One region of the Stenotrophomonas sp. YJH_SMC_10 genome, then DNA from elsewhere that is predicted to be linked to it. Evidence: predicted binding sites of a transcription regulator. Region 1 holds the regulator's gene; the other holds the start of a gene.

The links. Region 1 encodes FliA, which starts transcription of late flagellar genes. Its sites were predicted from a motif close to TAAAGTTTNNCNNNCNNNGGCCGATAA; they were not measured.
Region 2: the regulator FliA is predicted to act here: its motif matches at 1,789-1,815, upstream of AC5P9C_RS15795 (methyl-accepting chemotaxis protein).

The regions. Positions count from the first base shown of each region.
Region 1 is NZ_JCAFUS010000023.1:26,933-30,754, forward strand. It holds gene flhF (flagellar biosynthesis GTPase FlhF) at 1-138, shown strand, start outside; gene AC5P9C_RS19600 (MinD/ParA family ATP-binding protein) at 125-1,012, shown strand; gene AC5P9C_RS19605 (RNA polymerase sigma factor FliA) at 1,009-1,752, shown strand; gene cheY (chemotaxis response regulator CheY) at 1,810-2,202, shown strand; gene AC5P9C_RS19615 (protein phosphatase CheZ) at 2,202-2,807, shown strand; gene AC5P9C_RS19620 (chemotaxis protein CheA) at 2,810-3,822, shown strand, end outside.
Region 2 is NZ_JCAFUS010000012.1:131,335-135,156, forward strand. It holds gene AC5P9C_RS15795 (methyl-accepting chemotaxis protein) at 1-1,671, opposite strand, end outside; gene AC5P9C_RS15800 (NAD-dependent epimerase/dehydratase family protein) at 1,883-2,779, opposite strand; gene AC5P9C_RS15805 (S41 family peptidase) at 2,878-3,789, opposite strand.

The DNA of each region.
Region 1 (3,822 bases):
ACCTGGGTGACCGATGGGCAGGACGTTCCGGAGGACCTGCACCGGGCCAGTGCAGCCAATCTTGTACTTCGCCTTGAAGATTTGCGCCGAGCGGCCGATATGCCCTGCAACCCGGAGTTGAACCATGCCGTCGCGTGAGTACGCCAAGCTGACCAAGACCTTCCCGCTGTCGGCCACCCGCAGCGAGCCGCTCGGCCCTGTGCGCACCATTGCCGTGACCGGCGGCAAGGGCGGCGTGGGCAAGACCAACGTGTCGGCCAACCTGGCCGTGGCGCTGGCCGGCATGGGCAAGCGCACGCTGCTGCTGGACGCCGACCTCGGCCTGGCCAACATCGACGTGATCCTGGGCTTGAACCCCACCTTTACGCTGGCCGACCTGGTCGCCGGCCGCTGCTCGCTGGACGACGTCATCGTCGAAGGCCCGAACGGGGTGCTGGTGGTGCCGGCCGCGTCCGGCCGCCGGCACATGGCCGAGCTGGCCCCCGCCGAGCACGTCGGCCTGGTCAATGTGTTCTCCGAACTGGAACGCGAGCTGGACATCATGGTGGTGGACACCGCCGCCGGCATCACCGACGGCGTGCTGACCTTCTGCCAGGCCGCGCAGGACACCGTGGTGGTGGTCTGTGACGAGCCGGCGTCCATCACCGACGCCTACGCGCTGATCAAGGTGCTGTCGCGCGAACGGGGCGTGGACCGCGTCCAGGTGGTGGCCAACATGGTCCGCGACCCCAACGAGGGCCGCGTGCTGTACGAAAAGCTGACCCGCGTCTGCGAGAAGTTCCTGGCCGACGTCTCGCTGAACTACCTGGGCTGCGTGCCGCAGGATGACTGGCTGCGCCTGTCGGTGCAGCGCCAGCAGCCGGTGGTGAAGGCCTATCCGTCCAGCCCGTCGGCGCTGGCGATCACCGAGATCGCACGCCGTACCGCGCGCTGGCAGGCGCCGACCGAACCCCGCGGTGGCGTCGAGTTCTTCCTCGAACGCATCCTCAAGCAGCGTGGGGTGGCAGCATGAAAGGCGCAGCCCAGTACAGGGAAGTCCAGCGCTCGGCGGCCAACGATGTCATCGCCCAGCATTCGGACCTGGTGCGACGCATCGCCCACCATCTGGCCGCGCGCCTGCCCGCCAGCGTCGAGGTGGACGACCTGATCCAGGCCGGCATGATGGGCCTGATCGAAGCCTCGCGCAGTTACGACGCCGACCAGGGCGCTTCGTTCGAAACCTACGCCTCGATCCGCATCCGCGGCTCGATGATCGACGAGATCCGCCGTGGCGACTGGGTGCCGCGCTCGGTGCACCGGCGCGCACGCGATGCGGCCGCCACCATCCGCCGCCTGGAACAGAGCAGCGGTCGCGCCGCCAGCGCCACCGAAGTCGCCGCCGCGATGGAGATGCCGCTGCCCGAGTACCTGCGCCTGATGGAAGACGCCGCGCGCGGCCAGGTGCTGAGCCTGGAATCGCGCATCGAAGACCAGGGCGAGCTGGACACCGTCGCCCAGGGCGGCCCGACCCCGCAACAGGTGCTGGAGCGTGGCGAGTTCGGTCGCGAGCTGGGCAAGGCCATCGGCCACCTGCCCGAGCGCGAACAGCTGGTGCTCTCGCTCTACTACGAGCAGGAACTGAACCTGAAGGAGATCGGCGCGGTACTCGGCGTGAGCGAATCGCGGGTCTGCCAGATCCACGGCCAGGCCGTGCTGCGCCTGCGTGGACGGCTGAAGATTTTCGAGGCGGCGGACGCCGGCCTGGAAGAGTGAACATGCCCGAGGCGGCTGCCCCCGGCCGCCCGGAATGAACAACAAAGGAACTCTGCTTTGAACAAGAACATGCGCATCCTGATCGTCGACGACTTCTCGACCATGCGTCGGATCGTCAAGAACCTGCTGGGCGATCTTGGCTTCACCAACACCGCCGAAGCCGAGGACGGGCATGCCGCGCTGTCGCTGCTGCAGAGCCAGCCGTTCGATTTCGTGGTCACCGACTGGAACATGCCGGTGATGACCGGCATCGAACTGCTCAAGGCGATCCGCGCCGACGCCAAGCTGAAGACCCTGCCGGTGCTGATGGTCACCGCCGAAGCCAAGCGCGAGCAGATCATCGAAGCAGCCCAGAACGGCGTGAACGGCTACATCATCAAGCCGTTCACCGCGCAGACGCTGGAAGAAAAGCTCGGCAAGATCTTCGAACGCCTGGCGGCCAGCGCCTGATGGATACCACGGTCGACAGAAACGCCCTCGCCCTGCGCCTGCAGGAAGCCCTGGACGCGCTGGAGTCCGGCGATGAAGCCGCCTGGCGTCAACGCATCGACGGGCTGGTCGCGCTGCGCACGCAGCCGATGATGAGCGGCCTCTCGCGGCTGGCCCGCGAGCTCGGGCAGGCCCTGGGCGAATTGCCGACCGTGCCCAGCGAGGCCGGTGAACTGGACGATGCCTGCGCACGCCTGGACCATGTGGTGGCGATGACCGAACAGGCTACCCACCGCACCCTGGACCTGGCCGAGGAATGCCGCAGCCTGACCGAGCAGCTGCGCGCCGAAGGCCTGCAGCCGGGCCAGGACGCACAGCTCGAGCGCATCCGCCACAACCTGACCGAGATCGCCCTGACCCAGAGCTACCAGGACCTGACCGGGCAGATCATCCGTCGCGTGGTCGGCATCGTCCGCCGCGTGCACGAAGGCTTCGGCGCGCTCGGCCTGCCGCCGGAACAGCATCGCACCGACCCGGAACTGGCCGGGCCGGCACTGAAGGGACTGGACCGCCACGCGGTCTCGCAGAACGACGCCGACGACCTGTTGTCGGATCTGGGGCTGTAAGCATGAGCGCGGTATCCGACGACATCACTGCCGATTTCATCATCGAGGCACAGGAAATCCTGGATCGCCTCGGCGAACAGCTGGTGTCGCTGGAGCAGGCACCGCAGGACGGCGAACAGCTGAACGCGGTGTTCCGCGGCTATCACACGCTCAAGGGCGGCGCCGGCTTCCTTGGCGTCACCGCGATGGTCGAGCTGTGCCACGCTGCTGAGGAAGCGCTGGGCGCCGCGCGCGCCGGCCAGGCCGTATTGCAGGCGCACCACTTCGACGCCGCGCAGCAATCGCTGGACTACCTGCAGTCGATGCTGGACGCCGTGTCGTCCGGCACCGAACCGGGCTATGCACCGCCGGACCTGATCGCCCAGTTCGATGTGCACGGTGGCACCGCGGCGGCGCCTGTCGCCGCCGCTCCGGCAGCCGGTAGCAGTGACCTGATCACCGACGACGAATTCGAAGCCCTGCTTGACCAGCTGCACGGCGGCAACGCCCCGACCGCGGTCGCACCGGCCAAGAAGGCCGACGACGGGCTGATCAGCGAAGACGAATTCGAAGCCCTGCTCGACCAGCTGCACGGTAGCGCCGCACCCGGCGCCAAGCCTGCCGCTGCGCCGGCGCCGGCGCCGCTCGCTGCCCCACGCCCGGCGGCCGCACCGGCGCCGGCGCCCAAGCCGGCCGCCAAGCCGCTGGCCGAGGCGGAACATACCGTGCGCGTGGACACCAAGCGCCTGGATGCGATCGTCAATCTGATCGGCGAACTGGTGCTGTCGCGCAACCGGCTCAAGACCCTGCGTGCCCGCCTGCGCGACGAGGAGCTGGACCGCGCCGTGTCCACCCTGGACATCGCCACCGCGCGCCTGCAGTCGGCGGTGATGCGCACCCGCATGCAGCCAGTGGGCAAGGTGTTCTCGCGCTTCCCCAAGGTCGCCCGCGATGTCGCCCGCTCGCTGAAGAAGGAAGTGGACCTGGAGTTGATCGGCGCCGAGACCGAACTCGACCGCAACCTGGTCGAGGCCCT
Region 2 (3,822 bases), on a different contig from region 1:
CCCCTGCATGCGGGTGCTGAGGTCACCGGCGGCGATCGCGCGCAGCAGCGTGGACAGCGCAGCCAGGTTGTGGTCGCTCACCTGCATCATGGTGTTCAGGGTTTCGACCATCCGGCGGAAGTCATGGTCGAAGCGCAGCGCATCACCGCGCACCGCGAAATCACCGGCGGCCGCCGCGGCGGCCAGCTGCTGGATCTGCTCGTTGATCGCGGCCAGGTTGTGCTTGGTGGTTGCCATTGCGGCGGTGAACACCGCCTTCTCGCCCGGCAGCGCTTCCATGTCCACACTGAGGTCGCCCACGGCATAACGCTGCATGACGTCCACCAGGCGCTGGGTGACGGCGTTGCTGGAGGCCACCAGCTGGTTGCTGTCGGCCACCATGCGGCCATATTCGCCCGGGAACGCTGCCGCATCCATGCGGTAGCTGAGTTCACCGGCATCGTGGCGGCGCGCCATTTCGGCCTGCGCAGCCATCACCGACTGCAGCTGGCCGCGCATGCCCTGCATCGCGTCCAGCAGCCGCCCCACTTCGTCATTGCTGCGCGCCGGCAGTGCGCTGTCCAGCTTGCCGGCCGCGACGTCACCGGCCACGCGCACGGCTTCGGCCAGCGGACGGATCGCCAGGCGGCGCAGCAGCACATACACGCCGGCGCTGAGGGTCAGCGCGGCGACCACGCCGACCAGCAGGGTCAGCCACAGCAGCTGGCGCGCTTCTGCCACGATCACCGCGTGCGGCACCACCACGCCCAGCGCGAAGCGCTGCGGGGCGTCGCCCACGCGCAGCGGCACATACACGCGCACGTTGCCGGCCGCATCGGGGCTGAAGGCCTCGAACGGGCGGTCGGCGGCAATCTCGGCCAGCATGCTGCGGGTCAATGCATCACTGCGCGGCTTGCCGATCTCGGCGGCATTGGCCGAGGCCAGCACCACGCCCTTGGGCGAGAGCAGTTCGACACGACCGGCCCCCATCGGCTTCAGCGTGGCCAGGTGCTTCTGCAACGCTGCCAGCGAGAAGTCGACGGTGAACACACCCAGGAACCTGCCGTTCTCGATGATCGGCGTGCTCAGCGTGCTCATCAGCACCTGCTGCCCGGCGATGTCATAGGCATACGGTTCACTGACTTTCGGCAGCTTGTCGCGGCTGGGCCCCATGTACCAGTCACCCGATCCGCTGGCGGTCTCGGTGTAATCGGTCATCACCGACTGCTGCGGCTTGCCCTCCTGCCAGGCCCAGTAGCTCATGTAGCGACCGGTGGCATCGTGCGCCTCGGTGTTGACGAACTCGGCATCCTTGCCGTCGAAGGCATCGGCCTCCCACATGGTGCTCTTGCCCAGCCATTCGGGATGGCTGCGCAGCTGCTCGCCGAGCACCGCCGCCAGGCTGGCCCGGTCGGGCACGTCACCACGGGCGCGCTGGGCCAGCACGCTTTCAACCATGGCATCGTTGCTGGCGAAGGCGGTGCCCAGATCGGCCGCCACCTGGCGCGCTTCGGCGGTCGCCTCGCTGGTCATGGTCTGCCGCGAGGCATTGATCAGGCTGGTGCTGGCCTGGCGATAGATCAGGAACGCGGTCAGGCCGAAGCACAGCAGTGCGATGGCGGCGGTGCCCAGCATCAGCTTGTGGGCGATGCTGCCCGGGCGGCGGGCAGCGGCGGAACGGGAAGAAGGCATGGGAGGGTCCACAAGGCAGTTCAGGACGACCGGCACCCCGAGGGCACCGCGCAGGCGCGCGATCCGTCGCGCAGGCCACCGGCCGCCGGGGGGCCCCGGCGCTGGAAGCGCACCGGGTTAGCGGCCGCCCGCCAACGAGGTTGAGGCAACCCGCCTGGATATTCCTGAATCTGCTCAGGGTCGGGTCAGCGGCCCGTCCCTGCCGACGCCTTCATTCGGCCACGCGGTCCTTGAGCCACTGCGCGCGCGGCAGTACCTCGATGCTGCCGACGGCGTACTGCTGCAGCACCTCGTCCGGCCCGAAGCTCGGCTGCCAGCCCAGCACGCTGCGCAGGCGGGCACTGTCGTAGACGCGGTCGATGCTCAATGGCAATGGCCAGCCACGGCGCTCGAACTCGGCCAGCAGCTGCGGTGCGCGGCGGGCCAGCACGCTGCGCGGATGGGTGGCCAGTTCCAGGCAGTCCTCGCGGCGGAACGGCGTCGGCGCACAGGCGAGGTAGCGTGCGAACCCTGTGCCGTCGTGGTCAAGCAGCAGCGCGGCATGTGCGCTGGCCACATCGCGCGCGTCGATGCCGCGATGCAGGCGGAACATTGCCATGCGTTCGGGCGGCTCGGGGAAACAGCGGCCCATGCGCAGCACGCGAACGCTGAAGCCCGGCGCGGCAGCGGCTTCGGCCAGGGTCTCGGCCTGCAGCTTGGTGCGGTGGTAGATCGTGCGCGGCAGCGGTTCGGTGTCTTCGTCGATCCAACGGCAGCCGCCGGCCACCACCGCGTGGCCGTACAGGGCGGTGGTGCTGGTCAGCACGAAGCGCCGTGCACCGGCGTCGCGCGCCGCCTGCAGCAGGTGTGCGGTGGCCTCCACATTGATCTGCTGAAACACCGTATCCGGCACCAGGCCGACATGCGGCGCATGCAGGGCCGCGGTATGGATGACCGCGTCCACGCCGCGAACCGCACGCGCGACGGCCTGGCGATCGGTGACATCGGCAACGATGCGCGTGGTCGCGAACGGGCTGCGGTCCAGGCCCACCACCTCGTGGGTGGCCGCCAGCGCACCGAAGATCGCGCGCCCGATGCGCCCGGAACTGCCGGTCAACAGAATCTTCATTGAGTCCATTCACTCGAAGCGCCCGGGAACTACCGGGATGCTTCGATTCTAGGCACGCATCCGCGCGTCTGCGAGAGCATGGCCACGCAATGCTGCGTTCATCGTGACGACTTTGCCGGCGCCAGCAATTGCCGTGCGATGAACAGCGGGTCGTCGCCGCCAGCAATATCGGGCCTTACGCCGGTTCGTTCCCAGTTGCCGCCGGTGCGCAGGTTGATCGGTTGCCGGTCGGGAATGCTGATCTGATAGCCATCGGGCAGCAGCACAGGATCACCAAACATATGCGCGGCACCTCCGCTGCGCGTGCCGACGATGCGGGCACGGCCCAACGCCTGCAGTGAATAGGCAACGAACTCGGCCGCCGAGCCGGTGCGGCGGTCGATCAGCACCACCAGCGGTTTCAGGTACGCGGGCAGGCTCGCCGGAGGCAGCGGTACCGGCGTGCGCCGGCCGCGCCGGTCCAGCTGCTGCACCGCGTCGATCTTCGTGTCCAGCAACGTGCGTACCAGCAGGTCCGCGCTGCCGTCGTCGCCGCCCCCGTTCTGGCGCAGGTCCAGCACCAGCCCATCGGTGTCGGCCAGCAGTGTGAAGGCCGCTGCGAGCTTCGGCCGGGCCAGATCCAGCGGATAGAAGGTGCTCAGCCGCAGGTAGCCGACGTTGCCCTCCAACACCCGGACCTCGCGCACGCCGGCACCATCGCCGCGGGCATCGGCGCGCCAGGCCATCAGCCAGTCGTCCTGGCCGGCCGCTGCGTCCACGCGTTCAACGTGGAAGTGGCCGTCGAAGCGGTCCAGGTCCTGGTTCAGGCGTGCACTGAAGGCCACAGGATCGGCACAGCTGCCCGCATAGCGCTGCTGCGCCGCCCAGGTGCGCAGGGCATCGGCGATACGGGCGCCCTCCGCCTCGTCCAGGTACTGCGCCTGCACGGCGCTGGCCGCCGCCTGCAGCACCGCATCCTGCGCCGGGCAGGCCGCGCCCAGCAGCGCACCGAGCATCCAGGAGAACGCCATGCCCCACCCCGCATTGAAGATATGTAAGTGCTT